Regions from separate parts of the Comamonas antarctica genome, predicted to be linked through region 2. Evidence: riboswitches for the same ligand, from Rfam matches in the RefSeq annotation. Region 2 holds a riboswitch; each other region holds the start of a gene.
What was found. A riboswitch is a leader RNA that binds a small molecule or an ion and turns the genes downstream of it on or off. The one in region 2 is predicted to bind cobalamin.
Positions count from the first base shown of each region.

Region 1: it holds a riboswitch for cobalamin, as region 2 does, so the genes downstream of both, HUK68_RS19770 (ABC transporter substrate-binding protein) here and HUK68_RS12215 (TonB-dependent receptor domain-containing protein) in region 2, are expected to answer to the same signal.
Region 3: it holds a riboswitch for cobalamin, as region 2 does, so the genes downstream of both, HUK68_RS04400 (ferredoxin-like domain-containing protein) here and HUK68_RS12215 (TonB-dependent receptor domain-containing protein) in region 2, are expected to answer to the same signal.

Region 1 is NZ_CP054841.1:62,621-72,917, reverse strand. Features, by position in the region: gene cobN (cobaltochelatase subunit CobN) at 1-990, opposite strand, end outside; gene cobW (cobalamin biosynthesis protein CobW) at 990-2,045, opposite strand; cobalamin riboswitch at 2,207-2,417, opposite strand; gene HUK68_RS19775 (GNAT family N-acetyltransferase) at 2,454-2,939, opposite strand; cobalamin riboswitch at 3,014-3,241, shown strand; gene HUK68_RS19770 (ABC transporter substrate-binding protein) at 3,367-4,377, shown strand; gene HUK68_RS19765 (FecCD family ABC transporter permease) at 4,412-5,446, shown strand; partial or broken gene HUK68_RS19760 (ABC transporter ATP-binding protein) at 5,521-6,300, shown strand; gene HUK68_RS19755 (pseudoazurin) at 6,227-6,661, shown strand; gene HUK68_RS19750 (OprD family outer membrane porin) at 6,667-7,998, shown strand; gene ada (bifunctional DNA-binding transcriptional regulator/O6-methylguanine-DNA methyltransferase Ada) at 7,986-9,095, opposite strand; gene HUK68_RS19740 (VOC family protein) at 9,339-9,818, shown strand; gene HUK68_RS19735 (GNAT family N-acetyltransferase) at 9,828-10,297, opposite strand, start outside.
Region 2 is NZ_CP054840.1:2,631,326-2,641,622, reverse strand. Features, by position in the region: gene HUK68_RS12235 (CsbD family protein) at 258-476, shown strand; gene HUK68_RS12230 (hypothetical protein) at 581-1,156, shown strand; gene HUK68_RS12225 (cell division protein ZapA) at 1,627-1,998, opposite strand; gene HUK68_RS12220 (DUF904 domain-containing protein) at 1,995-2,210, opposite strand; cobalamin riboswitch at 2,369-2,599, shown strand; gene HUK68_RS12215 (TonB-dependent receptor domain-containing protein) at 2,786-4,516, shown strand; gene HUK68_RS12210 (cobyrinic acid a,c-diamide synthase CobB) at 4,498-5,895, shown strand; gene HUK68_RS12205 (bifunctional adenosylcobinamide kinase/adenosylcobinamide-phosphate guanylyltransferase) at 5,892-6,461, shown strand; gene HUK68_RS12200 (ABC transporter substrate-binding protein) at 6,563-7,477, shown strand; gene HUK68_RS12195 (FecCD family ABC transporter permease) at 7,474-8,478, shown strand; gene HUK68_RS12190 (ABC transporter ATP-binding protein) at 8,475-9,281, shown strand; gene cobO (cob(I)yrinic acid a,c-diamide adenosyltransferase) at 9,353-9,922, shown strand; gene bluB (5,6-dimethylbenzimidazole synthase) at 9,951-10,297, shown strand, end outside.
Region 3 is NZ_CP054840.1:943,534-953,830, reverse strand. Features, by position in the region: gene HUK68_RS04450 (hybrid sensor histidine kinase/response regulator) at 1-1,012, opposite strand, end outside; gene HUK68_RS04445 (hypothetical protein) at 1,137-1,427, shown strand; gene cobF (precorrin-6A synthase (deacetylating)) at 1,455-2,216, opposite strand; gene cobM (precorrin-4 C(11)-methyltransferase) at 2,216-3,010, opposite strand; gene HUK68_RS04430 (cobalamin biosynthesis protein) at 3,007-3,462, opposite strand; gene cbiE (precorrin-6y C5,15-methyltransferase (decarboxylating) subunit CbiE) at 3,459-4,652, opposite strand; gene HUK68_RS04420 (cobalt-precorrin-6A reductase) at 4,651-5,397, shown strand; gene cobJ (precorrin-3B C(17)-methyltransferase) at 5,402-6,175, opposite strand; gene cobI (precorrin-2 C(20)-methyltransferase) at 6,186-6,926, opposite strand; gene HUK68_RS04405 (precorrin-8X methylmutase) at 6,937-7,566, opposite strand; gene HUK68_RS04400 (ferredoxin-like domain-containing protein) at 7,550-8,770, opposite strand; cobalamin riboswitch at 8,987-9,227, opposite strand; gene HUK68_RS04395 (PepSY-associated TM helix domain-containing protein) at 9,276-10,297, opposite strand, start outside.

The DNA.
Region 1 (10,297 bases), on a different replicon from region 2:
GGGCATGGCCACATGCATGGCGATGTCGCGCGGCTGCAGGCCATGCGCGTCTTCGAGCCAGCTTTGCTCGTTGGCGCCCGACATGATGACCTGCAGCACCGGAATGTCGCCGGCCAGCGCATGGTCGCCCGGTGTTTCCAGCGAGGATTGCGAAAACGACGTGGTGTTGAGAATCAGTGCCACCTGCTGCTGGTCGCACAGCTGGTGCAGCATCGCCATGCAGGCCGCGTCCTTGAGCGACAGCAGGGCCAGCGGCAGCGGGTTCATGCCGCGTGCCAGCAGTTGCTCGCCGAGCGCGCGAAACACCTGCGTGTTGCCCGACTGCAGATGCGCGCGGTAGAACACGATCAGCACCACGGGCGCGCCGTCGATCCACTGCAAGGCGCCGGGCTGCTGCCAGGCGTCAACGGACGCGGCGTCGTGTTCCGGATGGTAGACCGCGACCGCCGGCAGGGGCTGGGGTGGCAAGGCCGGCCGGGCACCGCCGAGGAATTGGTGCCACAGGTAGCGGAACAGCTCGCGCGCATTGGCCGCGCCGCCTTCGCGCAGATAGCGCCAGAGGCTGCGGCACTGCTCCATCGAGGCGGTGCTTTTTTGCAGCAGGTTCAGGTCTTCGGTGGTGTCGCCCGAGAACATCACCAGCTCGATGCCCTTGCTGCGGCAGATCTCGCGGATGCGTTCGGTGCCGTAGGGCCAGTAGCTTTCGCCGCCCAGGTGATCGATGACGATCACGCGCGCGTGCTGCAGCACCTCGTCGACATACAGATCGACCGAGGCCGGCTGGCGCAGGTGCATCAGATTGGCCAGGCGCACTGTCGGCCACTGCTCGCCGTCCGGGCCGCCGCGCAGCTGGCCATAGACCTCGGCCAGCAGCGCCAGCGTGGTGTCGGCCGCGCTCAGGAACACCAGCTGCGCCGGGGTCTGGCCCAGGCTGGAGACAAAGGCTTCGTCGTCGACAAAGCCACCGGGCTGGACGGCAAGCAGATGCATCAGCGCGCTCCCAGCGTGGCGAGTTCGGCGCGGATCGCGGTGTCGTCGAGGTCGTGGCCGATCAGCACCAGATGCGTCTGCGGCGCCTCGCCCGCGGCCCAGCGGCGGTCGAAATAGCTGTCGAAGCGCGTGCCCACGCCATGCACCACCAGGCGCATGGGCTTGCCCGGCACGGCGACAAAGCCCTTGATGCGGTAGACCTGGTGCGCGGCCACGATGCGCTCGAGCGTGGCCAGCAAGGCCTCGCGCTCGACTTCGGGCAGCTTGACGACAATCGAGTCGAAATCGTCGTGGTCGTGGTCGTCGTCATGGCTGTGGTGGCTCTGGCGCTGCTCAATGCTTTCTTCCGACGCGCTGGACAGGCCCAGCACCACGCCCAGATCGATCTTGCCCTGGTTGGCGGCGACGATCTTCACCTGCGCCGGCACTTCCTCGCGCACGATGGCTTCGACCCTGGCGCGGTCTTCGCTGCTGGCCAGATCGAGCTTGGTCAGCACCACCAGGTCGGCCGACAGCAGCTGGTCCTCGAACAGCTCGTGCAGCGGCGATTCGTGGTCGAGGTTCGGGTCCTGGCGGCGCTGGGCATCGACCGCGGCCGGATTGGCCGCGAACTGACCTGCGGCGGTGGCGGGCGTGTCGACCACGGTGATCACCGCATCGACGGTGCAGGCGTTCTTGATCTCGGGCCAGTTGAAGGCCTGCACCAGCGGCTTGGGCAGCGCCAGGCCGCTGGTCTCGATCAGGATATGGTCGATGTCGTCGCGCCGCGCGATCAGCTCGCGCATCACCGGGTAGAACTCTTCCTGCACGGTGCAGCACATGCAGCCGTTGGCGAGTTCATAAAGCTGTCCCTGCTGCTCGACGCCGTTCTCGTCGCAGCCGATGCCGCAGCTGCGCAGGATGTCGCCATCGATGCCCAGCTCGCCGAATTCGTTGACGATGACGGCAATGCGGCGCCCGCCCGCGTTCTCGAGGATATGGCGCAGCAGCGTGGTCTTGCCGCTGCCCAGGAAGCCGGTGACGATGGTCGCGGGGATTTTTGGCAGGTGCTTCATTGAGTGCTCCGGGAAGAGGCCATGCCGGCGACGCGAAAGGCAGGCAATGCCCGGCGCGGTCCAGCACAAAGGGTACAAAAGCTGCGCGGGAGACGGGCGACGACGCGCGCGGCAGCGCGCAGGCGCGGCCGCGGAACGTTCGCCGCCACACCCCGTGGCAGACAACGGCATTCGTACAGGTCGGTATTCTGGCTTGCCTTCGTCCAGCGCACACCGCCTTCCCGGGCCGCGGCCCAGTGGCGTCGAGATGTGTCTGTCAGGCTTACAGCAGCGGGGGCTGCGCCGGAATGCTCCCGCGCGGGAGGTCACCGGTCTTCCCGTTTCACCCCGGCCGCGACTGCGGCCCGGGACTCCTGTACGGGTGCGGCGATTATAGGAGCCGGTCGGCGATCTCCCCGGCGCAGGGCATTACAGCGCGCATTGCATATGGATGGTCTGCCATTGCGGATCGGCATCGCGGCAGAGGACCTCGAAGCCATGGCGCTGCCAGAAAGCCTCGGCGCCGGGCAGGAAGGGGTGGGTATGCAGATACAGCACCTCGATGCCCTGCGCGCGCGCCTGTTCCTTGAGCGCCGCGAACAGCGCATCGGCAATGCCGCGCCGCCGGCACGCGGGCCGCACATACAGCCGCACCACCTCCACGACGCGCCGGCCGGCAAAGTCCAGCTGCGCAAAGCGATGGTCATAGGCGCGCCAGGCAATGGTGCCGACAATGCCCAGGGCGGGCTCATGGGCGGCCAGCATCAGGCCGTGGCCCTGGGTGTAGGTGGATTCGAAGTCCCGCAGATCCGGCGCCATCGCGCAGGTGTCGAGGCGGCCGGCAAACATCTCGGCGCGGGCCTGCTGGAGGAAATCAAGGACGGGGGCGCAGGCATGAACGGTGTCGATGGGCATGGAAGAAACTCTAGGGCATCTCTATTTTGTCGGGTTCACCCCCTTCGACCGGCTCGGGGCAAACGGGTTCAGCTACATTAACCCCCACCTCCGGTTCCGCAAGGACATGCCGCCGTCAAAAAGCCGCATGAGGGAATCCAGAGCGCCCCGTCTGCAAGACCCGGGCGCCCATGCAATGGAACTGCCCCCGCAACTGTAGGCAACGAGCGGGCGCGCCACATGCCACTGAACGCAGGTTCGGGAAGGCGGCGCGCCAGCGGCGACTTGCCAGTCAGGAGACCTGCCGAGGAAGGAAATGATCATTGCCGGCGGGGTGTCCGGGAAGCGACCAATGGCTTGGACTCCGCCGTGCCGCATGCCGCGGCAGGCGCCATCGTGCATTGCTGGCTTTCGGAAAACTCCTGCCTTTTCTGGAAAGACCGACCCGATGCCGATGCCACGCCTTGCCTTGTCCCTGCTGCTGGCCGCCGCGCCCCTCGCGGCCAATGCCACCGACTACCCGCTGCGCCTGCACAACTGCGGCTACACGCTCACGTTCGACAAGGCGCCCGCATCGGCGGTGACCATCGGCCAGGCCGGCACCGAGATGCTTTATGCGCTGGGGCTGGGCGACAAGCTGGCGGGCACCGCGCTGTGGTTCAACGCCGTGCAGCCGCAGTTCAAGGCCATCAACGACAAGGTGCCGCGCCTGGCCGACAACGACCCGAGCTTCGAGGCCGTGATCGGCAAGCGCCCGGCGCTGGTGGTGTCGCAGTTCGAGTGGATGGTCGGCAAGGAGGGCGTGGTCGGCACGCGCGAGCAGTTCCATGACCTGCGCATTGCCAGCTATGCGATGCCGTCGGACTGCGAAGGCAAGAACAATCTCAGCGGCGCCGACGGCACGCGCACCGCGGCCTATGACGTCAATGCGCTCTACAAGAGCGTGCAGCAGCTGGCGCAGATCTTCGATGTCGAGCCGCGTGGCAAGGCCCTGGTCGATGAACTCAAGCAGCGCCAGGCCAGGGCCGTGGCGCAGTTGCAGGGCTCGAAGCTCAAGGACCTGACGGCCGCGCTGTGGTTTTCGAGCGCCGATCTGGCCATCGATCCGTACATGGCCGGGCAAAAGGGCGTGGCCGGCTACATGCTGCAGACGCTGGGCCTGCGCAATATCGTGGGCTCGGCCGAGGAGTGGCCCACGGTGGGCTGGGAAACCATTGCCAGGGCCAACCCGTCGATCCTGATCATCGCGCGCATGGACCGCCGCCGCTTTCCCGCCGACGACTACCGCAAGAAGCTCGAGTTCCTGAAGCAGGACCCGGTCACGCGGCATATGGACGCGGTGAAGAACGAGCGCATCGTGATCGTCGACGCCGATGCGCTGCAGGGCTCGATCCGCATGGTCGATGGCATGGAGCAGATCGCGCAGGCGGCGCTGAAGCTGCAGGCGCGGGCGCGTTGAGCAGCATCCGGTGGCCTGGCGCCGCCTCTTTCCCATGCATCCGATCGTGCGCATTCTTTTGCTGACCGGCGCCGCGCTGGCGCTGCTGGCCCTGGCCGTGCTGCTTGGCGTGGCGATTGGCGAAACCTCGATTGCCCCCGGCGTGGTCTGGCAGGTGCTGGCCAACCAGCTCGCGGGCGCCGGGTATCCGGTCGATCCCATCGACCAGGGCATTGTCTGGAACTACCGCCTCGCGCGCGCGCTGGTGGCCGCCAGCTGCGGCGCGGGCCTGGCGATCTCGGGCGTGATCCTGCAATCGCTGCTGCGCAATGCGCTGGCCGAACCCTATCTGCTGGGCATCTCCGCCGGCGCCTCGACGGGCGCGGTACTGGTGTCCGTGGCCGGGCTGGGCGCGGGCGCGATCTCCATGACCACCGGCGCCTTCTTTGGCGCCGTGTGCGCGTTCGCGCTGGTGGCGCTGCTCGCGCATGCGGCCGGCAGCGGCGGCCTGCGCAATGGCGCGCAGATCGTGCTGGCCGGCATCGCGGGCTCGCAGCTGTTCAATGCATTGACCTCGCTGATCATCACCAAGTCGGGCAGCGCCGAACAGGCGCGCGGCATCATGTTCTGGCTGCTGGGCAACCTGAGCGGCGTGCGCTGGAGCGATACGCTGCTCACGGCGGCGGTGGCCGTGGCGGGCCTGGCGGTCTGCCTGTGGCATGCGCGCGCGCTCGATGCGTTCACCTTCGGCAGCGAATCCGCGGCCGCGCTGGGCGTGCCGGTGCGGCGCGTGCAGCTGGTGCTGCTGCTGGCCGCGGCGCTGATCACGGCGGTGATGGTGTCCATCGTCGGCGCGATCGGTTTTGTCGGGCTGGTGATTCCGCATGCCGCGCGCTTTCTGGTCGGCGTGCGCCACCGCCGGCTGATTCCGGCCAGCGCCTTGATCGGTGCGATCTTCCTGATTGCCGCCGATGTGATCTCGCGCACCTTGCTTCCAGGCCAGGTGCTGCCGATCGGCGTCATCACCGCGCTGGTGGGCGCGCCGGTGTTTGCCGCCATCCTGCTCAAGGGCCGCGGAGGCCGCACATGAGCGCGCCCGCGGCATTGCAGGCGCGCGGCCTGGGCTGGGCCACGCGCGGCGCGCGCATCGTCGAAGGCGTGGATCTCGAAGTGCGGCCCGGCGAGATGCTGGGGCTGATCGGGCCCAATGGCTCGGGCAAGTCCACGCTGCTGCGGCTGCTGGCGGGCATCCTCGCGCCCAGCGCAGGCGAAGTGCTGCTCGATGGCCAGCCCATGTGTGCACTGCCACGGCGTGCGCTTGCGCGCCGGCTGGCGTTTGTCGCGCAGCTGGCCGATACGCAGGATGCCATCGAGGTCCGGGATGCGGTGGAGCTGGGCCGCACGCCCTGGCTGTCGGCGCTGCAGCCCTTGTCGGCCGCGGACCGCGCGGCCGTCGATGCCGCGCTGGCCGCGGTGGGCCTGCAGCACAAGCGGCGCAGCGCCTGGAACACGCTGTCGGGCGGCGAACGCCAGCGCGTGCACATCGCGCGCGCGCTGGCCCAGCAGCCCGGCGTGCTGCTGCTTGACGAGCCGACCAACCACCTCGACATTCACCAGCAGCTGTCGCTGATGCAGCTGGTGCGCAGCCTGCCCGTCACCAAGCTGGTGGCACTGCACGATTTGAACCAGGCGCTGGCCTGCGACCGGCTGGCCGTGCTCAGCGCCGGGCAGATCGTGGCCCGGGGCACGCCGCAGCAAATCCTCACGCCGGCGCTGCTGCGCGACGTTTTCCAGGTGCAGGCGACTGCATTGATCGATCCCGCCGACGGCACCCCGGTGCTACGTTTCAAACCCCTTGATTGCCTTTCGCATGAACCACAAGATGCTTGCCGGCCTGTGCCTGGCGCTGACCGTCGCCCCGCTGGCCTGGGCCGAAAACTTTGAAGTGAGGATGCTCAACCGCGGCAGCCAGGGCGCCATGGTCTACGAGCCCGAGTTCATCCAGCTCGAGCCCGGGGACCGGATCAAGTTCCTGGCCAGCAGCAGCGGCCACGACGCTGTGTCGATCGACGGCATGCTGCCCGCGGGGGCGCAGCCCTTCAAGGGCCGGATCAATGAAGAGATCGAAGTGGCGTTCACCGAGCCGGGCCTCTACGGCATCAAATGCCTGCCGCACTACGCAATGGGCATGGTGATGCTGGTGCAGGTCGGCGCTGCGCCGCTGTCCACGCTGAAGATCCCCGCCGACGCGCCCGAGCGCGCGCAAAAGCGCTTTCAGGACATTGCCGCGCGCGCCGCGCGCTGAACACCATGGCACTGAAGCGATATTCCCTGGGCGCGGGCAGCGCCGCGTTGCTGTGCCTTTGCGGTCCGGTGCTGGCGGGCGCACAGGATACGGCCACCGGTCTCATCGAAGGCGCGCAGCTGCAGATGCAAAACCGCCTGGTCTACGAGCAGCTCGACTACCGCCACGGCAGCAGTTTTCGCGCCACCAATGGCGCGCGCGGCAAGACCCGGGCACGCGAGTCGGGCTACGGGCTGATGCTGAACTTGCAGTCGGGCTATACGCAGGGCGCGGTGGGGCTGGGCATCGACGCGCATGTGCATGGCGCCATCAACATCGATACCCAGCCGGACAGCGCGCGCGCGACACCGCGTTATGTCGCCAAGAACGGGCAGGACATCCCGCGCAGCTTTGGCCGCGCGGGCGCGGCGCTCAAGCTGCGCGTGTCGTCCACCGAACTGCGGCTCGGCGAAATGCGCACGCGCAACCCGATCTTCAATTCCTCCGACACGCGGCTGCTGCCCGAAACCAATCGCGGCTGGCTGCTGAGCAGCAGCGATATTCCCTCGCTGGCACTGCAGGCGGGGCGCTTCACGGCCTGGGCCGACCGCAACAGCCGCAAGAATGGCGGCAAGCTGCTGGCCAATTATTCGGGCGCGAATGGCGACGCCTTCAGCTTCTTCGGCGGCACCTGGACCACGCCGGTCAAGCACTGGAGCCTGAGCAGCTATGCCGGCCAATATGAGGATTACTGGAACACCTGGTATCTGGGCAGCGCCTACCAGCTTGAGCTGGCGCACAAGCAGGCGCTGGCGTTGAGCTTCAATCTCTACCGCAACCGCGATACCGGCCAGGCGCGCGCCGGCGTGGTGGACAACACCACGTTCAGCCTGATGGGCAGCTACGCCACCGGGATACACCGCTTTGGCCTGGGCTATCAGAAGGTCCATGGCGACACGCCGTTCGACTATGTCAACCGTGGCTCGATCTGGCTCGAAAACGCGATGCAGCTGTCGGACTTCAACGGCCCAGGCGAGGCGTCGTGGCAGCTGCGCTACGACGTCGATCTCGCCACGCTGGTCGCGCCCGGCCTGAGCGCGGGTATCGCCTATACGCGCGGCACCGGCATTGACAACAGCCGGCTGACGCCGATCTACGCCAGCTACCTGGGCTACGCGGGCAGCAACGGCCGGCATTGGGAGCGCGACCTGCTGCTGCGCTATACGCTGCGCCAGGGCGCGGCGAAGGGCCTGGCGCTGCTGCTGCGCTACGGCGTGCACCGCGTGAACCCGGCGCAGGGCGAGGCGAATATCGACCAGATCCGCGTGCAGGCGGAAATGCCGGTTCAACTGTTCTGAGCGCGCTCCAGCAGGTCACGCTGGCCTTCGGCCTCGCGCAGCAGCAGTGCACGCTTGCGCTCCACGCCCCAGCGGTAGCCGGACAGATCGCCATCGCTGCGCAGCACGCGGTGGCAGGGAATGGCCACCGCCAGCGGGTTGGCGCCGCAGGCGCTGCCCACGGCGCGCACCGCCTTGGGCGCGCCGATGCGCGCGGCCAGCTGCGCATAGCTCACGGTGCTGCCCGGCGGAATTTCACGCAGCGCCTGCCACACGCGCTCCTGGAAGGCCGTGCCGCGCACATCGAGCGGCAACTGCAGGCCCAGCGACGGCGCCTCGATGAAGCCCACGACCTGCGCCACCAGCTGCTCGAAACCGGCATCCCCGCCTGTCAGCTCGGCCTTGGGGAAGCGGTCTTGCAGATCGCGCAGCAGCCGTTGCGGGTCGTCGCCCAGCAAGATCGCGCAGAGCCCGCGCTGGCTTTGCGCCACCAGGATCGCGCCCAGCGAACACTGGCCGATGGCAAAGCGTATCGCCGCGCCCGCGCCGCCCGCCCGGTAGTCGCGCGCCGCCATGCCCAGCCGCTGGCCCGCGGTTTCATAGAAGCGGCTGCTGGACTGGAAGCCCGCGCCATAGATCGCGTCGGTGACCGACGCCTCGGGCGCGTCCAGTTGCGCACGCAGCCGGCGCGCGCGCGCGGCGCTGGCATAGGCCTTGGGCGTGAGGCCGGTCTCGGCCTTGAACACGCGGTGGAAATGAAATGTGCTGAGCCCGGCTTGCGCCGCCAGCGTCGCCAGATTCGGTGCGCTGTCGGCGGCGTCCATGCTCCGGCACGCTGCGGCCACCACCTCGGCGCGGGCGCAGGCCGCGAGCGTCTGGTCGCCCTGCGCGCGCCGGCTGGCGCGAAAGCCGGCGCCCTGGGCCGCCTGCGCGGACTCGAAGAAGATGACGTTCTCGCGCCGCGGCAGCCGGGCGCCCGCGCTGGGCCGGCAGTAGACGCCCGTGGTCTTCACCGCGTAGACAAAGTGCGCATCGGCCTGTGCATCGCGTTCCAGCAGCGCCTGCCAGCGCTGCGCGTCGGTGGCATAGCGGGGCGTGTGGGGGGGGAGGGGGTGCATGCTCGCTTCCTGGGGTGCAATGGGTGTCGGCACGATAGCGCCGAATGGGGCCGCAAGCACTCCGATTCTTGCGCTTGAATTCTGCGGGTGGAGCAATCTCCCTGCTGCGCATGCGGGACCGGGTAGCCAGCATGGAAATGGCAAATGACAATCGATCCAGGCTCCAGGCGCGCGGTTCAACCGTTCGTGGTGAGCCGCGTCGAAGCATGAACGTCCTGCCCTCCAGCACCTCCAGGAGCCGCCATGATCCCCAGGAACACCCTCTGCCTCTGGTACGACGGCACGGCCGAAGAAGCCGCCCGCTTCTACGCCCAGACCTTTCCCGACAGCGCCGTGCAGGCCGTGCACCGCGCGCCGGCCGACTATCCCGCGGGCAAGCAGGGCGATGTGCTCACGGTGAATTTCACCGTCGCCGGCATTCCCTGCCTGGGCCTCAACGGCGGGCCGCAGTTCCGGCACAACGAGTCCTTCTCCTTCCAGATCGCCACCGACGACCAGCAGGAAACCGACCGGCTGTGGAATGCGATCGTCGGCAACGGCGGCCAGGAAAGCGCATGCGGCTGGTGCAAGGACCGCTGGGGCGTGTCCTGGCAGATCACGCCGCGCGTGCTGACCGAGGGCACCACCGATCCCGACCCGGCCGTGGCGCGGCGCGTCTTCGAAGCCATGATGACCATGAAGAAGATCGACATTGCCGCCATCGAGGCCGCGCGCCGCGGCTGATCGCAGGCTTCAGGCCTGCACTCGGTAGTGGTAGCCGTAGACCGGCGCAAAGCCCAGGCCGGTGTAAAGCTGCTGCGCGCGCAGATTGCCGCCGCCGACCTGCAGATCGGTATGGGTTGCGCCTTGCCGCGCGGCCCACTGCAGCAGGGCCAGGACCATCTGCCGCCCCAGGCCCTGGCCGCGGTGCGCGGGATGCACCAGCACTTCGTAGAGGCCCACGGCATCGCGCTCGAACACCGCCAGGCCCCAAGCGCGGACCGCGCCGTGCTGCGCCAGCGTGAGATAGGCGCAGCGCATGCCGATCGACTCCAATACGGCGCGGTGCGCGGGCTGCTGCTGCGGCGGGTGCTCGCTGGCCGCGCAATAGCCGTCAAGCCAGCTGGTCTGCAACGCGGAATGCGACTGCAGCTGCACCTGCGCCGCCGGCTGCCAGCGACTGTCTTCGGCCTGCGTGGCGCGCTGCATCAGCAGCGAGGGCT
Region 2 (10,297 bases):
GCCCTGTATCGATGCCGCTTCTGCAAGCGGCCAGGCTCCACAATCGCTCGATATCAATCAATTCCAGCTATTGTCTGTATTTTTCGGTTGATTTCATTTAAATCGGCTGTAGGCAAAAGCCGACTGCGTCAAAACTTCCTTTCCCACAATGCGCCGTTGAAACCCGTCATACATTAACTACACATTTCGCTTTCGAGTGAATGTGTTTTGAAACAGCGGGCTGGGTGACCGGCTCGCTAATATAAAAAGGATTTTGTATGAACGAAGATCGAGTTGCAGGAAACTGGAAACAATTCAAGGGCAAGATCCGTGAGCAATGGGGCAAGCTCACCGATGACGATCTTGATGTCGTTGCCGGCAAGCGAGACCAGTTCATCGGCCGCATCCAGGAGCGCCAGGGTCTGGTCAAGGAAGAGGCGGAGAACCAGTTGAAGGACTGGCAAGCCCGCAATCCCGATTTCCGTTTCGACGATTAAACGGCCTGACAATACCAATTCATTAACTCGCGGTTTCAAACGGCAAAACCAAAAATAATCCATTTTCGCCGTGATCCGCTGGAAACGAAAATAAGGAGATAATCATGAAATTCAAGCATAAAATTACCGCTGTCTTCGCTGTCGCCTGCATGTCCTCGGTGTTTGCGGTGACTCCCGCAGAGCACAAGGCCGCCAAGGACCAGATCAGCGCCGATTACAAGGCGGCCAAAGCCCAGTGCAACACCTTGAAGGACAATGCCAAGGATGTGTGCGAGAAGGAAGCCAAGGGCCGCGAAAAGGTCGCCGAAGCCGAACTCGAGTACCGCCGCGATGCCAGCGAGCGCCATCGCCACAATGTCGCCAAGGCCAAGGCCGATGCCGACTACGACGTCGCCAAGGAAAAGTGTGACGACCTGAAGGGCAACCCCAAGGACGTCTGCGTCAAGGACGCCAAGGCCGCCCATGTGAAGGCTCTCGAAGCCGCCAAGGTCTCCGAGGCGCGCAACGAAAGCAACGTCTCTGGCACCAAGCGCGCCGCCGATGTCTCCGAAGCCCGCAAGGACGCCAACGAGAACGTGCGCGAAGCCGAGTACAAGGCAGCCCGCGAGCGCTGCGATGCCCTGAGCGGCGACGTCAAGGACAAGTGCGTGGCCGATGCCAAGCGTATCCACGGCCAGTGAGTGGATGAGCAGGCCCGGGCCGCTCGCGGCCCAGGGCTGACAGCCTGATTTCAGGCGCAAAAGCCGCAGTTTCCTTCGCCGGGAACTGCGGCTTTTTGTCGCGCCTGACTTGCATCGCAGGCAAAAAAAAGTCCGCAACAAGCGGACTTTTCAAAACAACGGATTTCCAGAAGCAGGCTTTGAAAGCAGCGGCTCTCCAGAAAAGAACTCCGCGGAGCAACGGCCCTGCGGGCCGTCATTCATGTTGGTGTCTGCAAATTCCACCAGACCGGCATCCTGAACCGGGGTTCAGGTGGGCAAGGGCAGCTTGACGTTGGGTTCATCTGACGCGAGACGATCACGCTCACCAAGCGATGTACCAAGCCCGGGCTCAATGAGCATTGGTTCAAGGAAATATAAAGCCCAGCAGATTTGCAGACGTCTTCATTGTAATCTGGATGGTCCGACCCCACTGCTGGAGGCGCAAATTTTTACAGCAGTTGCGCGTCGGCTTCAAGCGCCTGATCGAGGCGCTCGAGCAGGGCCACGATGCGTTGCGCATCGGCCTGCTGCTGGATCATTGCCGCCTGGGCCCAGGCTTCGTCTTCCGCGCTGGTTTCAGGCACGGGTTCAGGTTCGGCAGCCGCGGGCGCGGGTCTGCGCTCCAGCGTCACGATGTCGAAGGCCATGTTGAGCGCAGCCAGCACGGCCACGCGTTCGCGCGAGCGCACCTTGCCGGCGTCGCGGATGCGGCCCATGGTGTCGTTGACACGGTCCACCGCTTCAAGCAGCCGCTCCTCGTGGCCCTCGGGGCAGCTCAGCAGGTAGTTCTGGTGCAGGATCTGGACATCGAGCTGCTTCATGCGCCGGCCCCTTCGTTGCTGGGCAGGCGCTCGATCAACGCATCGACGCGGGCCCGCGCCGCGCTCAGCCGCGAACGCAGCGAATCGCGCTCCTGGGTCAAGGCTGCAACCTGCTCGGCAAGCAGGGCGTTGGTGCGCTGGAGCTCCTCGTGGCGCAACAAAAGTCGCTCCACGCGGTCGGAGATAAGGTCGAGGGGTGACGGGGCAGACATAGACGGACCGATTGTAGAACCTGTAGCCCTGGATGAACGTAAGAAACAGTAGCACAGGGAGTGGTTCCATGCGCGTTTTCTCCGTTGTCCTACAAGCATCCCATCCCAGTGTGCCCAGTACGAGCCCGGGTGTGCGAAACCCCGTGCGGCAGGGCGCGGCTACAATGGCCGCCGTTGGTGCTCATGTGCCTGGTTCGCAGGCACGCAGTTCAACGGGAAGCAGGGAGGAATGCGCGCCCGCGTTCCGTGCCTGCGCTGCCCCCGCAACGGTCAGCGGATGAGTGTTTCCAATGCTCGCCTCTTCTTCACTGCCACTGGCCTTGCGCTGGGAAGGCCTGCAAGAGTGTGCTCCGCCCAGCCCGGATACCGGCCAACGAGGTGTGGCCCGCCGTCGCCTGCGACGCGGACCGCTTTAAACCCATTTGCCGACGGGGAGGTCGGCGCCGGGTGGCTTCATGTTGATTTTCATGCTTCACGCTTTTTCCGGCACGGCAGCGCCTCTGGCTGCGTGCAGCTGCGCCCTGGCGCTTGCCATCGCCTGTTCGGGCACGCAGGCCTGGGGTGAGGTTCCGGCCATGACCGAAACCGTGGTCACGGCCGCACGCGCGCCGCAGTCCGCCGAGCAACTGCTGGCCGACCTGTCGGTGATCGACCGCGCGACCATCGAGGCCAGTGGCGCCACCGGGGTCGCCGATCTGCTGGTGCGCGTGCCAGGCATACAGATGGTGCGCAATGGCGGCATCGGCAACACCACCAGCCTGATGCTGCGCGGCGCCGACACGGCCTATACCGCGGTTTATATCGACGGCGTGCGCTTTTCCTCGCAAAGCGGCAGCGGCGGCCCGAGCTGGGAAAGCATTCCGCTGGCCATGATCGATCGCATCGAAGTGCTGCGCGGACCCGCGGCCGCGATCTACGGCTCCGATGCGATGGGCGGCGTGGTGCAGATCTTCACGCGCCGTGGCGAGCAGGCACCGACAGGGTCCTTGTCGCTGGGTCTGGGCTCGAACGGCACGCGGCGCGCTCAAGCCGGCATCAGCGGCGTGCATCAGGCCTGGGACTATGCGCTGGATATCGCCAGCGAGCGCAGCGACGGATTCGACGTGCGCCCCAGCCGCAACCCTGACCGCGACGGCTATGACAGCCTGTCGGGCGCGGCCCGCCTGGGCTGGCGCATCGATGCGCGCCACCGGCTGAGTGCTTCGCTGCTGGCCAGCGACATGGATGCGGCCTACGACAACAGTCCGCGGCTTGGCGTGGATGACCGCGCAAAGCACCGCATGCATGCTGCGGGCCTGGACTGGAGCGCGCAGTGGAGCGAGCGCTGGAGCAGCCAGCTGGCGCTGAACACGTCGGAAGACCGGTATGAAACCACGCCCACGCCCTATCTGACCACCACGCAGCTGCGCGGCTTGTCGTGGCAGAACCAGTGGCGCCTGGGCGCCCAGAGCCTCTCGGCCACGCTGGAGCGGCGCGAAGACGCGCTGCAGAATGCGCCCATCGACCGCAAGCGCGCGCAGAACGCGCTCGCACTCGGCTACCAGTGGCATGCGGGCGCGCAGCACCTCCAGGCCCAGCTGCGGCATGACGATGACAGCGAGTTCGGCGGCAAGAACACCGGCAGCCTGAGCTATGGCTACGATCTCACGCCGCGGTGGCGTGCGACGGCGACGGCGGCAACGGCGTTTCGCGCGCCGACGCTCTTCCAGCGTTTCAGCAGTTACGGCAGCGCCGCGCTGACCCCGGAAAACGGCCGCAACCTGGAACTGGGCCTGCGTTACCAGGCCGGGCGCGACGCGTTTTCCGCCACCGCGTATCGCAACCGCATCAGCGACCAGGTATCGTTCCAGACCGGTGCGCGCGGCTGTGCGAGTTCGCAAGGCTGCTATGTCAGTGTCGCCCAGGCCGAATACCAGGGCGTGACGCTGGCCGGTTCCACCCATGCCGCCGGCACACGCTGGCATGCGTCGCTGGACTTCAACGCGGCGCGCGATGGCGCCACCGGCCTGTACCTGGCGCGCCGCCCGCGCCAGTTCGGCACGCTGGGCGCAAGCCGCAGCATTGCCGGCTGGCAGTGGGCTGCCGATGTGCAGTGGAGCGCGCGCCGTTACGACGATGCCGCCAACACCCGCGTGCTGGGCGGGTATGCGCTGTGGAATCTTTCGGCCACGCGGCAGCTGGCGCGCGACTGGAAGCTGCTGGCGCGCCTGGACAATGCATTCGACAAGTATTACGAAACCGCTGCCACCTACGCCACCGAAGGCCGGCGCTTCTTCATGAGCCTGCAATGGACTTCCACGCCTTGAATTCCATACGCTGCCCGGCGCTGCTGATCACCGCACCGGCCTCGGGCCAGGGCAAGACCACGCTCACGGCCGCGCTGGCGCGGCTGCACGCGCGCGCCGGCCGGCGCGTGCAGGTGTTCAAATGCGGGCCCGACTATCTCGACCCGCATTGGCATCAGCTGGCCAGCGGCGCGCCGGTGCATTCGCTGGACCTGTGGATGACGGGCGAAGCGGACGTGCGTGCGCGGCTGCATGCGGCGGCGTTGCGCGCCGACCTGATATTGATCGAGGGCGTGATGGGCCTGTTCGACGGCCAGCCAAGCGCCGCCGACCTGGCGCGGCTGCTGGATATTCCCGTGCTCGCGGTGATCGACGCCTCGGGCATGTCGGCCACGCTGGGCGCGGTGGCTTTCGGCCTGCAGCACTTCCAGCCTGGATTGCGCTGGGCCGGCGTGCTGGCCAACCGTGTGGCCAGCGCGCGCCATGCGCAGCTGCTGCAGGGCGGAGTACACGCCGACAGCCGCTGGCTGGGCGCGGTGCAGCGCATCGCCGCCGATGCGGGCACGGCCGCGCTGCTGCCGCAACGCCATCTGGGGCTGGTCGCGGCGCAGGAACTCGGTGACGGCCTGCAGCGGCTCGACGCGGCCGCCGATGCGCTGGCGCAGACGCCGCTGGGCCAGCGCAGCTGGGAGGACTGGCAGGAATGGAGCGTGTCATTTGCACCGCCCGCCCCAGCGTCGGCAGCGGCTGATGCGCCCGAAGCAATGGGGCCGTGGCTTGCGGGCCGCACCATTGCCGTGGCGCGCGACGCGGCCTTCAGTTTCATCTATCCCGCCAACCTCGACTGCCTGCAGGCCATGGGCGCGCAGCTGCGCTTTTTCTCGCCGCTCGCCGGCGAGCGGCTGCCCGACTGCGATGCGCTGTGGCTGCCTGGCGGTTATCCCGAACTGCACGCCGCGCGGCTGGCGGCGCAGACCGGCTTGCGGTCCGACCTGCTGGCCCACTGGCAGGCGGGCAAGGCGATCTGGGCCGAATGCGGCGGCATGCTGGCGCTGTGCGAAGGCATTGCCGCGAGCGACGGCCAGTACACGCCCCTGTGGGGCCTGATGCCCGGCAAGGCGCAGATGCAAAAGCGCCTCGCCGGCCTGGGCATGCAGCAGCTGCCCACGCCCTGGGGCACGCTGCGCGGCCATAGCTTCCACTACGCCCGGCTCGACAGCTCCGCGCCCGTGGCCGGGCGCAGCGCGCGTCCCAATGCCGATGCGGCCGATGCTGGCGGTGAATGGCTGTACCGGCATGGCAGCCTGCACGCGAGTTTTTTCCATGCCTGGTTTGCGTCGCATCCGCGCGCCATTGCCGCGCTGCTGGGCGCGCACGAAGCATCGCAGGAGGGCGCATGAGCGCAGCCCGCAGTGAACTGATCCTGGGCGGCCAGAAAAGCGGCAAGTCGCGGCGGGCCGAGGAGCTGGCGCGGGCATGGATGACGCAGTCGCCCGCGCACAGCGCCTGGCTGCTCGCGACGGGCCGCGCCTACGATGCCGAGATGCAGGCCCGGATCACGCGCCATCGGCACGACCGCGCCGAGCGCGTGCCCGGCATGCGCACGGCCGAGGTACCGCTCGATCTCGCGGCGGCATTGCGCCTGCACAGCCAGCCCGGTTGCCTGGTGGTCATCGACTGCCTCACGATGTGGCTCACCAACTGGATGATGCCCATGCCAGACGCGCCAGCCCCGGCCCAGGACTGGCCAGCGCAGCGCACGGCGTTCCTGGCCGCGCTGGCGCAGGCGCCCGGGCCGGTGGTGATCGTCGGCAATGAGATCGGCCTGGGCGTGATTCCGCTGGGCCGCGAAGTGCGCGCCTTTGTCGATGCGCTGGGCGCGCTCAACCAGCAGGTGGCTGCGGCCTGCAGCCATGCAACGCTGATGTGTGCGGGCTTGCCGCTCGTGTTGAAGGCGGGCCAATGACTGCTGAATTCAGCTTACATGCAAGGGGGAGGCAGCGGGTGTCGGTGTGGATGCCGGTGCTTGCTGCTGCGCTGGGGTTGGGGCTGGGGGGCTTGCCCGCAATGGCAGTGGGCGCTGGCCCGGCCGACGGCTCGGCCGGTGCGGCGCCGGTGGCGGCTCCTGCAATTGCGGTGGAGGCGCGGGCCGGCCAGCGCGTGGCTGCGCCCATCGTTCTGACGGACGCGCGTGGCAAGGTGGTGCGGCTGTCGGCATCGCCGCAGCGCATCGTGAGCCTGCTGCCGTCGCTGGCCGAATCGGTGTGCGCGCTGGGCGCGTGCGCGCGCATCGTGGGTGTCGACCGCTATACGACCTGGCCGCCGGCGCTGGCGCAACTGCCGCGCCTGGGCGGCAATCTGGAGCCGAATGTCGAGGCGGTGCTGGCGCTGCGCCCGGACGTGGTGCTGGTGTCGGTGGCGTCGCGCGCCATTCCACGGCTGGAGGCGCTGGGCCTGAAGGTGATTGCTTTCGAGCCGCGCACGCATGCCGACGTGCGCGCGGTGCTGCGGACACTGGCGGCCATGCTGGCGCTGCCACCGGAGCAGGGCGCCGAGCCGCTTTGGGCGAGGATCGAACAAGGACTGGTCCAGGCCGCGCAGGCGGTACCCGCCCAGGCGCGCGGCCAGCGCGTGTATTTCGATGCCAGCCGCGGCCCGGTCGCCGCGGGCGAAAGCTCCTTCATCGGCGAGACGCTGACGCGGCTGGGGCTGGTGAATATCGTGCCCGCGGCGCTCGGGCCGTTTCCGCGGCTCAATCCCGAGTATGTCGTGCGTGCCGATCCAGACCTGCTGATGGGCGCGCAGCGCAGCCTGGGCGACAGCCGCGAGCCCTATCCCGGCTGGTCCTCGCTGCGCGCCATGCAGTCCGGCCGCGTGTGCCGCTTTGCGGGGACGCAAGCGGATCTGATGATCCGCCCCAGCCCGCGACTGCCCGAAGCGGCGATGGCCATGGCGCGCTGCCTGCAAAGGCTTTATCCATGAATGCCCACCGGCTGCATCCGCGCTGGCTCGCGCTGGCATTGCTGCTGGCGAGCCTGATGCTGCTGTTGCTGGGCGCGGGGGTCGGCAGCACCGGCTGGGAAAGCGTCTGGAATCTGCGCGCCGATCCACTGGCCTGGCAGATCGTGCGCGACATCCGCCTGCCGCGCACGCTCGGCGCCTGGCTGGCCGGCGCGCTCTTGGGGCTCGCGGGTGCGGTGGCCCAGGGCGTGTTCCGCAATCCGTTGGCTGACCCCTATCTGCTGGGCAGTGCCTCCGGTGCTTCGCTGGGCGTGGCGCTGTCGATGGCGGCGCTCGGGGCATCGCCGTTTGCGCTGCAGGGCCTGCTGCGCCTGGGCATCACCGGCGCAGCGTTTGCCGGGGCCGCGGGCGCGGTGCTGCTGACGCTGGTGCTGGCCAAAGGCGCGCATGACACGCTGCGGCTGCTGCTGGCCGGCGTGGTGGTGGGCGTGGTGCTGGGCGCGGCCTCGTCGATGGTGCTGCTGCTGACGCCCGAGATCCTGCAGTCCATGCAATCGTTCATGCTCGGCAGCACGGCCTTCATTGGCTGGGATGCGTGTGCGCTGATGGCTGCGGTGCTGGCTGCCGTGCTGCTTGCGGCCTGGGCGCTGGGCCGCGTGCTGGACGGGCTCGCGCTGGGCGAAGCCACGGCGCAAAGCCTGGGCTTGCCGCTGGCGCCGCTGCGTCTGCTGCTGATCCTGCTGCTGGCGCTGGCCACGGGCACGGCCGTGGCGCAATGCGGGCTGATTGCTTTTGTGGGCCTGGCCGCGCCGCACCTGGTGCGCTCGCTGGTGCGCGCCATGCACCGCTGGCTGCTGCTGCTGAGCGCCGGCATGGGCGCGGTGCTGCTGCTGGGCGCCGACCTGTTGGCGCGCTGGCTCGTGGCGCCGCAGGAGCTGCCGGTGGGCGTGCTCACGGCGGTGCTGGGCGGCAGCTATCTGCTGTGGCTGATGCACCGGCGTCCACTGCAGGAGAGCGCATGAGTACGCTGCAGGCCGGCGGCGCCTGGGCGCTGCAGACGCAAGGATTGTCGGTCTCGCTGGGCGGCCGGCCGGTGCTGCACGATCTCACGCTGCGCCTTGCCACGGGCCGCTGGACCAGCATCGTCGGCCCGAACGGCGCGGGCAAATCGACGCTGCTGCGCGCGCTGGCCGGCATGGGCGAGGCCCGCGGGCAGGTGCTGCTGCAGGGCCGCGCGCTGGCGCACTGGCCAGGGCGCGAGCGCGCAAGAACGCTGGCCTGGCTGGGGCAGAACCAGGCCGCGCCCACGGAAATGTCGGTGTACGACGTGGCCATGCTGGGCCGGCTGCCGCACCAATCCTGGCTCGCCGCGCCCTCGGCGCACGACCATGCCGCCGTCGAGCAGGCGCTGCGCCGCACGCAGGCCTGGGACTGGCGCGCGCGCAGCCTGGGCCAGCTGTCGGGCGGCGAACGCCAGCGCGTGCTGCTGGCGCGCGCGCTGGCGGTGCAGGCCCCGGTGCTGCTGATGGACGAGCCGCTGGCCAATCTCGATCCGCCGCACCAGACCGACTGGCTGCATTGCATGCGGGAACTCGTGGCGCGCGGCACCACGGTGGTGAGCGTGCTGCACGAGATCTCGATGGCGCTGCAGTCGCAGGACCTGCTGGTGCTGGCGCAGGGCCGGGTGCTGCACCACGGCCGCAGCGCCGACGCGGCCTCGCATGCGGCGCTCGAGCAGGTTTTCGACCACCGCATCCAGGTGCGCGCCATCGATGACCAGTGGGTGGCCTTGCCGCGCCTGGCCCCGCGCGCGCACCCGTCGTGACGCCTGCGCGACCTTTTACAAACGTCGCAGCTGCGGCGTTGCTCACTCTTACGCATTGGAAGTGGAAAACCATGGAAATCGAACAAGCCCCCACCGTGAAGCCCTATGAGAAGCCCGAAGGCGAACGCCGCGGGCTGGTGCTGGTCAACACCGGCAATGGCAAGGGCAAGAGCACGGCCGCCTTCGGCCTGGCGCTGCGCGCGCACGGCCGTGGCAAGTCGGTGAAGATCTTTCAGTTCATGAAGGTGCCCACGGCGCGCTTCGGCGAGCACCGCATGTTCGAACAGCTGGGCATGCCCATCCAGGGCCTGGGCGACGGCTTCAGCTGGAAGAGCCAGGACCAGGAACACTCGGCGCAGCTCGCGCGCGAGGGCTGGGAGCGCGCGCGCGCGGCCATCCTGTCGGGCGAGCATTTCATGGTGGTGCTCGACGAGATCACCTATCCGCTGATCTATGGCTGGCTGCCGCTGGAGCCCGTGCTGCAGACGCTGCGCGAACGCCCGCGCGACGTGCATGTGGTGCTGACGGGCCGGCGCTGCCCGCCCGAGATCATCGAGATTGCCGATACCGTGACCGAGATGACGCTGATCAAGCACGCATTCCAGGCCGGCGTGCCCGCGCAACGCGGCATTGAAGACTGATCCCGGGGCGGGGAAAATGACCCCAGACATGAGCCATCTTCCATCCTCTGACGCGCCCGGCGGGCTTCCCGGGCCCACGCTGGCGGCGCAGCCGTTCGATGCGGCGGACCGCGCCGCGGTCTATCGCGCCATTCACGAGCGCCGCGACATGCGCCACTTCAGCGGCGGCGTGGTGGCGCCGCAGGTGCTGCTGCGCCTGCTGCGCGCCGCGCACCACGCGCCCAGCGTCGGCTTCATGCAGCCCTGGCGCTTCTTGCGCGTGCGCGACCGGGCGATGCGCGAACGCATCCATGCGCTGGTCGAGGCCGAACGCCTGTGCACCGCCGAGGCCCTGGGCGAGCGCGAAGGCGAGTTCATGCGCCTGAAGGTGCAGGG
Region 3 (10,297 bases), 1.7 Mb from region 2:
TGCCCTGCGCGTCGAACACCATGCGGATCACGCAGTAGCCTTCATCGATGGAATCGAACAGCGTGTGGTAGCGCTGCTGGCTGAGCCGCAGCGCATGTTCGGCGGTTTTGCGCGAGGTGATATCGCTGGCCACGCCAAACCATTCGAGCAGCTTGCCGTTGTCGTCCAATACCGGGATGGCGCGCGTATGCGTCCAGCCTATGCTGCCATCGATGCGGATCACCCGGTGTTCGAGTTCCAGCACGTCCTTTTGCGCCACGGCCCGCTCCACCGCCGCCAGAACCCGTGGCTGGTCTTCCTTCGGAACATAGGACGCGAGCCAGCGGTCCGTCGGCGCATGCGTGTCGGCGACGAAATTGCGGCCCTGCAGGTAGCGCATCTCGGTCCAGTCCGCATTCATGCGATAAACCAGATCCGAGGTCGCATCCATGAAGCGCCGGAAACGCTCCTCGCTGGCGTCGACCGCGTGCTGGATCGCATAGCGCTCCAGATAGTCGCCCGTCTGGCGCGCCAGCAGGCCGAGAATGTGGAACTCCGGCACCGACGGCTGGTGGTCGCGCTGGTAGAACACCGCCAGCAGGCCCAGCAGCGTGCCATTGCTGTCGCGCAAGGGCAGTGCGACTACCGCCTGCATGTGCGCGTCGCGCAGCGCATCGAACCAGGGCAGCTGCGCGGGCGTGTCGTCCGGCACGCCGTCGGCGTTGCGGATGAACAGGTGGGAATCGCGCAAGGACTGCGCCACGAGCGCGGCGGCTGCGGCCGCCGGCGGTGCCGACAGCAGCGCGGCGCCGGCCGCATCCAACTGGCCAGCCATGAAAGCCGGGTCGCCGGGCGTCGCATCGAACACATACAGCGCGCTGGCATCCGCATGCACCAGCGCGCTCGCGGTTTCCAGCAGCCGCTCGAGGCACTGCGCGCGGTGGCTGGAATGGCGTGCACAGAAGGTCGCGACCTCATAGAAACGGGTGATCACTTCAAGATCGCGTTCGGTGGCGCGCAAGCGGTCGGGCATGCAGTTTCCTGAAAGGCGGGTAACGGACGGGAGTGGCAACGCAGCGAATTATCCACGGATGGTAGCGGCTGCCGCAACGCTTTCGCGTAGGTCGGGACCTGTCCGTCCCCCTAGAATCGAGCCCATGCTGATCTACTGGATACTTTGGGCGGGTGCGCTGGCCGTGGTCATGGCCACCGCCACCTGGATGGAATACAACGCCATCGAACGCCGTATCAACGGGGCCAATGGCTTCGTCCTGTTGATGGCCGGCATTGCCTGCGCCGCGAGCCTGCCGCTGGGCGGGGCCATTGCGTGGTACGCCCTGGGTTTCGCGCCCGCACTGAAGGTGACGCTCGTGACCGCGGCAGGACTCGGCACGGTTTTCTGCCTGGCGCTTTATGGGCTCAGCGCGTACGCCGGGCGCCGGGGTTGAAGCAAGGCTGCGTGGAGGCGCAAGCGTTCAGGCCGACATGCCAGGCCGGCGCAGCAGATAGATATCCATGATCCAGCCATGCGCCTGGCGCGCCTCGGCGCGGCGCGCGCTGATCTCGGCGGCGACATCGGCCAGCCGGCCATGCAGCAATAGCTGCTGCGGCATGCCCAGGTAGGCGCCCCAGAAGATCTCCGCATCCGGCTCGCTGACCTGTTCATAGCTGCGCTGGCCATCGAGCATCACCACCAGCGTATCGACGCCCGCGGGCCAGCCCTGCTCGCGCAGCTGGCGGCCGGTGGTCACCAGGAACGGCGCGCCGATGTCGTTGAGCGCAATGCCATGTGCGCTGCACAGCACCTGGAGCGAGGTGATGCCGGGCACCACGCGCACCTGCTGCGGCGCCAGGCCCAGGCGCGCGGCAATGCGCAGCGTGCTGTCGTAGAGCGCCGGATCGCCCCAGACCAGCAGCGCCACGCGGCCGCTGCCGGACGGCAGATGCGTGGCCAGGCTGGCCTGCCAGCGCTGCGCAATCGCGTCGTGCCACTCATCGACCTGCCGGCCGTAATCGTCGCCCTGCTGGCGCCGCTGCGGCATGTCGAAATGCGCAATGCGCTCGTCGCCCACCGCCAGCTGCTCCAGCAGCGCCAGCCGCACCTGCGCCAGCTCGGCCTTGTCGCCCTCCTTGTGCGGCAGCAGCACCAGATCGGCGCCGCGGATCGCGTGCTCGGCTTCGCGCGTGAGGTGGTCGGGGTTGCCGGTGCCTATGCCAACCAGAAACAGTTCCAGCATCAGCCGCCTTCCTGCCCAGCGGGAAAGCGCGGCTCGTCGCCGCGCGGACGGTAGCGCCGGTCGTAGTCGTTGGCATAGAGCCGGCTCAGCCCGAAGTCCTGCTGGCTCAGCGTGCGCCCGACCAGGATCAAGGCGCTGCGCTGCAGCGCATTGGCCTGCGCGGCCGCGGCAATGCCGCCCACGCGCGTGCGCACCACCAGTTCATCGGGCCAGGAGGCGCGCCACACGATGGCCGCGGGGCAGTCGGCGCCGTAATGCGCGAGCAGCTCGGCTTGCACCTGCTCGGCCACATGCACGGACAGATGGATGGCCAGCACCGCGCCCGTGGCCGCGAACGCGGCCAGGGTCTCGCCGCTGGGCATGCTTGACGCCCGGCCCGAGGTGCGCGTGAGCACCACCGACTGGCACGAGCCGGGCAGCGTGAGTTCGGCTTCGAGCGCCGCCGCGGCCGCGCTGAACGCGGGCACGCCAGGCGTCACGCTGTAGGGAATGCCCAGTTCGCGCAGGCAGCGCAGCTGCTCGCCCATTGCCGACCAGATGCTCAGGTCGCCCGAATGCAGCCGCGCCACATCCTGGCCCTGCGCGTGCGCGGCGCGCATCTCGGCGACGATGTCTTCGAGCGACAGCGGCGCGGTGTTGACCAGATGCACGCCCGGCGGACAATGCGCGAGCAGCTCGGTGGGTACCAGCGAACCCGCATAGAGGCAGACCGGGCTCGCAGCCAGCAGATCGCGGCCGCGCACGGTGATGAGGTCGGCAGCGCCCGGGCCGGCGCCAATGAAGTGAACTGTCACGGAAGATCTCCTGTTTCCAAAGATTGCGCCCGCGTGGCGGCGACCGCCGCCGCGACGGCCAGCGTCGCCTGCCGGTCGGCGGAGACGATGCGCTGCAGCAGCAGGCTGGCTCGCGCGCCGCCTTGCGCGCGTGCCGCATGCAGGGCCAGCGCCTCGCAGACGCTGCCGGTGGCAAAGCGCGCCACCAGCCGGGGCGACGACGACGCCGTATCGATGCGTGCAATGGCGCTTTCGGGCCAGGCCTGGCATGGGGCCTGCGGCATCGCCGCGCGCGACCAGGCCTGGAAGGCTTCCCAGGCCGGGGTCTGCAGTCGCGACGCCAGCACGGCAAAGCGCCACTCGCCGGGCGCGAGCTGTGCACAGGCCTGTTCCCAGCAACTGGCAAACGATTGCGGCTGCGCAGCAGCGCGAAAGCCCCAGCCGGCAAAGAACGGCCCTGTGCCCACGGTCATGCCTGCCACACCCACTGCACCACGGGCCGCGCCGCGTGCCATGACTGCATGCGGCCCAGCGGCTGGGCTTCGCTCCACTGCAGCTGCAGCAGTTGCCCGCCCCGTTCACGGTGCAATTCCATCAGCAGTGCCTGCGTCTCGAGCGCCACGGCATTGACCACCAGGCGCCAGGGTGCCCGCAGGCGCATGCGCAGCGCATCGAACAGGCGGCGATCGAAGCCGCCGCCGACGAAAACCGCCTGCGGCGCGGGCGCCAGCGTCTCGAGCAGCGCCAGCGAATCGCCTTGCAGCACCTGCAGGTCGAGCGCATGGCGCGCGGCATTCTCGGCAATGTGGGCGGCGCGCGCCGCATGCTGCTCCACGCAGACCGCCGTGCCGCCTGCAAGACACCATTCGACGGCCACCGAACCCGAGCCTGCGCCCAGGTCCCACAAGCGTTCGCCGGTGCGCGGTGCGAGCGCGGCCAGCGTCATCGCACGCACCGGGCCCTTGGTGATCTGGCCGTCATGCACGAAGCTGTCGATGCCGCGGCCCGGCACCTGCACGAAGCCCGTGCCGCCACGCGCCTCGAAGGCGGCAGCCACGGGTGCCGGGGCGGGCGCGTCGATCAGGCCCGCGGCGAGTGCCTCGGCCGTACCCGCGCGCATCGCCTGGTCCTCGCTGCCGGCGTGCGACACCAGCCACATCGGGCTCACGCCCCAGCCCTGCTGCTGCAGCCAGGCGGCAATGTGCTGCGCCGCGGCGCCATCGCGCAGCAGGCAGATGAAGCGCTGGCCGTCGGCCAGCAGCGGCGTCAGCGTGTGGAAGCTGCGCGCATGCAGCCCGAGGCAATGGATTTGCTCCTGCGGCCAGCCCAGCGTGCCCGCAATCCACGAGAATGTCGACGGCTGCGGATGGTTGCGCCATTCGCCGGCCTGCAGATGCCGCGCCAGCGAGGAGCCCGCGCCAAAATGAAACGGATCGCCCGACACCAGCACCGCGACACGCGCCTGATGGCGCAGCGCCAGCACCGGCGCGACGCTGAACGGCACGGGCCACAATTGGCCGCGCGCGCCGACCTGCGCGAGTTCGAGGTGGCGCGGGCTGCCGAACACCACGCCGGCCTCCTGCAGATCGCGCCTGGCCGCCGCGCTCAGCGCGTCCAGGCCCGACGGATGGATGCCAATGATTGAAAGCCACGGATTGGCCATGACCCAGGTTCTCCTTTTAGGCGGCACGCTCGATGCCCATGTTCTCGCCAGCGCGCTGCACGCCGCAGCCGTGCCAGCGACCTACTCGTACGCGGGCGTGACGCAGACGCGGCGCGTCTCGCCGCTGCCCACGCGCGTCGGCGGCTTTGGCGGCGTCGCGGGCCTGATGCAATACCTGCGCGAGCAGCGCGTCACCCAGGTGATCGACGCCACCCATCCCTTTGCCGCGCAGATGAGCCGCAACGCGATCAGTGCCTGCGCCGCGCTGGACATCCCCCTGCTGGCCATGGAGCGCCCGGCCTGGCAGGCCCGGCCCGGCGACCAATGGCGGCATGTGGCCGACATGGCCGCAGCCGCCGAGGCGCTGACCCCAAACTGGCAGCGTGTGTTCCTGGCCATCGGCCGCAAGCAGCTCGCGGCATTTGCGCCGCAGGCTGCCCGGCACCACTTCGTGCTGCGCGTCATCGATCAGACCGGTGAGCCCCTGCCGCTGCCGGCGACGCGCTGCGAGCTGCTGATTGCGCGCGGCCCGTTTGCGCTGGCCGATGAACGCACGCTGCTGCAGCGCCACGCCATCGACTGCATCGTGAGCAAGAACGCCGGCGGTGCGGACACCTACGCCAAGATCGAGGCCGCGCGCGAACTGGGCATTCCGGTGCTCATGGTGGACCGTCCGCAGCTGCCCCCGCGCCGGCGCTGCGAAACGCCGCAGCAGGCCGTGGAGTGGCTCGCCAGCCAGCATTGAGGGCTCATGCATGGGGATAGCTGCGCGGCGTGTAGACATGCCGGCCCACCTGGCGCGTGAGCCGGTTGCCGACAATGACCAGGGTGCGCATGTCGGCCATGTCCGCCGTGGCCTCGGCCAGCGCCACGACCCGCAGCGTCTCGTCGGGGCGGCTCACATTGCGCGCCAGGCAGATCAATCGCGCGGGCTCGCATTCCTCCCTCAAGACCCGCAGCGCGCGCGCGAAGCCTTCGGGCCGCGATGTCGAACACGGGTTGTAGAACGCCATGGCGAAATCCGCCTGCGCCGCCAGCCGGATGCGGCGCTCGATCACGGCCGCGGGCTTGAGATTGTCGGACAGGTTGATGCAGCAGAAGTCATGGCCCAGCGGCGCGCCCAGGCGCGCGGCCGCGGCGAGCATGGCGGTGATGCCGGGCTGCACCTCGACGTCCACCGCGGCCCAGCGCTGCGCCTGCTCGGGCGTGGCCCCGTCGAGCGCCTCGAACACCGCGCTGGCCATCGCGAACACGCCCGGGTCGCCCGACGACAGCATCAGCACCTGGCGCCCCTGCGCGGCCAGCTCCAGCGCCTGGCGCGCGCGCGCCAGTTCCTCGCGGTTGTCGCTGGCATGCAGCTGCAGATGGCCCAGGCCCTGCAGCCGCTCGATGTACGGGAAATAGCCAAACGCATCGCTGGCCGCGGCAATCGTGGCGCGCACCTGGTCGGTCACGAGCGCATCGCTGCCCGGGCCCAGGCCGACCACCGACAGGCGGCCCGGCAGTGGAGTGGAGGCGTTCATGCGCTGCCCCTCACATGTCATTGGCCGGGCGGCGGCCCTGGCCGTGCACGATCACGATGGAAAAATACGGGCAGCGCTCGGGCGCGTCGCGCAAGGGCATGACCTGCTGGTCGGCCATGGTGCCGTTGATCACCAGCCAGCCCTGGTCGAGCTTGCCCTGCTGCGCCAGCAGCGCGCGGATGCGGCCCAGGTGCCGGCCCACCTTCATGATGACCAGCGCATCGGAGCGCGCCATGTGCTCGCGCAGCGGCGCATCGGGCAGCGTCGCGGGCAGCACGCTCAGCACATCGTCGCCCCAGGTGATGGGAATGCCCGTCGCATGCCAGCAGCCGACCATGCCGGGAATGCCGGCCAGCACCTCGACCGGCACCTGGCCCGCCTGGCGCAGGCGCACGTAGAGGTGCATGAACGAGCCGTAGAGAAACGGATCGCCCTCGCACAGCACGATCACGTCCTCGCTGCGCGTGAGCTCGGTCAGGCGCGCCTGCCAGTCGAGATAGAAATCCGACAGCTGCGCGATGTAGCGCGGGTCGTCGTGCGCAATCTCGGTCGTGAGCGGGTACTCCATCGGGTACTCGGTCACCTCGGCATGCAGCATGCCATTGACCAGCGAGCGCGCCTTGCCCGGGTGGCCGCGCTTGCGGAAATACGCCACATGGCGCGCGCTGCGCAGCAGGCGGTCGGCCTTCACGCTCATCAGTTCCGGATCGCCCGGGCCCAGCCCGACGCAGATGATCTTCCCGCGGTTCATTGGCGGCCCTTCATTCGACCGGCGTGGCCAGCGCGTTGACCGCGGCCACGGTGATGGCCGAGCCGCCCAGCCGGCCCTGCACGATGGCAAACGGAATCCTCCCCCAGGCACGCAGCGCGTCCTTGGACTCGGCCGCGCCGACGAAACCTACCGGGCAGCCGATGATGGCCGCGGGGCGCGGGCAGGCCGGATCCTCGAGCATGTTCAGCAGATGGAACAAGGCCGTGGGCGCGTTGCCGATGGCCACTACCGCGCCATCGAGATGCGCGCGCCACAGCTCCAGCGCCGCGGCGCTGCGCGTGTTGCCCATTTCCGCTGCGAGTGCCGGTACCCGCGCGTCGTTCAGGGTGCAGACGATGGCGTTGTCGGCCGGCAGGCGCTTGCGCGTGATGCCTTCGCTGACCATGCGCGCATCGCACAGGATGGGCGCGCCGCGCTGCAGCGCGGCTTCGGCGGCCTGGGCGAAGTCGGGCGAGAAATGGATGTGCGCGGCGAGCTCCACCATGCCCGCGGCATGGATCATGCGGCAGGCAACGCGCTCCTCGAGCGGCGTGAAACGCGCCAGATCGGCCTCGCGGCGGATGATGCTGAAGGATTGCCGGTAGATCTCGTCCCCGTGCTTTTCATAGGTATAGGTCATGTAGCCGTCTTGTTATCTGTGCTGGCGCCTCGGTTGCAGCCAGGGAGTGAATCGGGGTGCCGGGGGCATCGGCGCGGCAGATATGCAGCAGCGGCTGGCCCGTGGCGCCGCGGCTTGCCACCACCACCGCGGCGGCATCGGCCGACAGCGCACAGCACTTGGCGCAGCCGCTCACATGCAGATGCCGGTGCGGCGGCACTGCGCCGGCCAGCGCCAGCGCCAGCGTCTGCGCCGGCACATGGCCCTGGGCGCAGCGCGGCGCGCCGGTGCAGGCGGACACCCGCAGGCGCGCGTCGGCGGGTTCGATGATCCAGTGCACGGCGTCGAGCGCGGGCGGCGCTTCGCCTTCAAGCAGCAGCGAGCGCCAGGGCGTGACGCGGATCTCGGCAGCCGGCGACAACTGCGTTGCCAGTGCCAGCAAAGCCGCGGCATCGATGCGGCCCAGCGGCGCGCCGATCAGCGTGCCATGGCCTGGCAGCGGGCCGGGGCCAAGCGGCTCGGCCGGGCGGATGGACCATGGCTGCGCGGGCGGCAATGGCGGCGCGCGATGCGCGGGCAGGCCGCGCAGGCGCGTGGGCGCGGGCGCCAAGCCCGCCCGTTCACGCGCAAACCAGAGCGCGATCCCCATCGCGGCGTCCACGGCCGCATCGGCAGACGCAAAACCATGCCAATGCGCCGCATCGGCCAGCGCCAGTCCATAGCCACCGTCGGCCACCCACAGCTGCAGGTCCGCACCGATGGCGCGCATGCGCCGCGCCGGGTCATCGACCAGCAGGCCGAACTTGCTGGGCAGCGCCGCCAGGCGCTGGCGCGCCAGCGCCTGCGGGTTCAGGCAGGCGAGGACCGCTGCGGACAACTGCCGCGCCAAGGCGTGGGTCGCATCGCCCGCCTGGTACAGCGGCGTGCAATGCACCGCAGGCGCGAGATCCGCATCGGCATCGGCCGGCACCAGTGCGGCCTCGATCAGATGCCGGCGCAAGGCATGCACCTGCGCCTCGTCCACGCCGCGCAGCTGCACATTGCCCAGCCGCGTCAGTTCGATTGCGGGATGGGCATGCGCCAGCGCCAGCTGCGCCAGCACGCGCCACTGCGCCGCGCTGATCGCCGCGCAATGCGGGCGCACGCGCAATATCCAGCCGTCCTGCGCGCGCATCGGCTGCCATGCGGTCGGGCACCAGCCCTGCACCTGGATCGGATCAGCCATGGGAGCGTGCCCGCGATGGCTGCGCCAAGCCATGCGGCAGCCCGCCGCGGGTGCGGCTTTCCCCTGCCCTCGCGGACAGATAGCGCGTTGCTTGCTGCATGCCAATCCATGGTCAGTCCGGCCGATTCCCGGGCCGGATGAATGCGTCGTGCAGAGGGGTGGGACAGGCCGGGCGGCTGCGGGCGCAGCCATCCACCAGGCCGCTGCACTCCCGCTGCGCCTTGTTCACACCAGGCCGGTCTCCGGACTCGCAGAGCTCGCCATTCCAGGGGCGAAGCCCGGATACGCCTTCCCGCTTGCGCAGTGGCCGCCGCTTCCGTGTGGAAGGGCTTGCATCCGGACTCTCTGATTACCGTTGCGGGTGCAGTGCAGGACTGGTGGCGGAGCCACGCACCTGCTTCCCGTTTCATTCCAGGCGCGAAGCGCCAGGGAACACCTGTGATCGGGGCGGATTTTACGCCATGGCGCCAGCGCGCCATGCCTGCGGCGCGAGGCGCCCTGCAGGCTACGCCTGCAAGCGCAACTGGCGCACCCTGCGGGCGCGGCGCTTGCGCACCCAGATCACCAGCCCGGTCACACTCAAAGCGGCGACGAAGACGCCCATGAACGACATCAGTACCCGCCCCGGCGTGCCCAGTATCCGGCCCGAGTGCAGCGGCAGCTGGAGCTGCATGAAGACATCGCCCATGGAGCCCTGGCCCGGCACCTTGTCGCCGACCACGGCACCGGTGTCGCCGTCGAGGTAAAGGACCTCGTTGCCGATGCCGTCGTCATCCCGGTCGTTTTGCGGCGTGAAGAACGCCACGCCGTAGATGCCGAAGCGCTGTGCATAGAAAATGGACCCAGCCGGAGCGCTCCAGCCGCGGCGCCGGCCCTCGGCCTCGGCCAGCGCAATGGCCTGGCTTCGGTCCAGCCGCGGATCGGCCAGCTCCCGCGCGCGGCTGCCCTCGCGCAACTGGAATGGCGAGGGAGCAAGCGGCGAAAGCGCCGACACCAGGGGCCGCATCACCTGGGTTGCCAGGTTCAGCGACACCGAGGTCACGGCCAGCATCAGCAGCAGGCCCCATACCCACGCGCCGCCCGAACGGTGGATGTCGAAATTGAGCTTGGCGCCGCCCTGGCGCAGCCTGAAGCTCAGCGACTTGCGCCAGCTGCGCGCGCTGGGAAACGCAATCCACAGCGCCACAAAGCAGTCGACGATCCACACCGCCGAGACCACGCCCATCAGCCACACGCCGAAGTCGATGCCCCAGCCCTTGGGAATGTGCATGGTGTAGTGCAGCTTGTAGAGAAAGGGCAGCAGGTTTTCGCGCGAAAGGGAGATATCTCCCCACTGCCGGCGCCCCTGCACCTCGCCGGTGGCCGGGTCGATTGCCAGCTGGTTGAAGCCGAGCGCGTAGGGCGCGCCGGTGGCCGGGTCGATGCGCGCGGCAACGCCCAGCATCGCCGTATGGCCTGTCTCCAGCGCCAGCGGCACGAAACTGACCCGCAGCCGCGGATCGGCCGCCTCGGCGCGGCGCGCCAGTT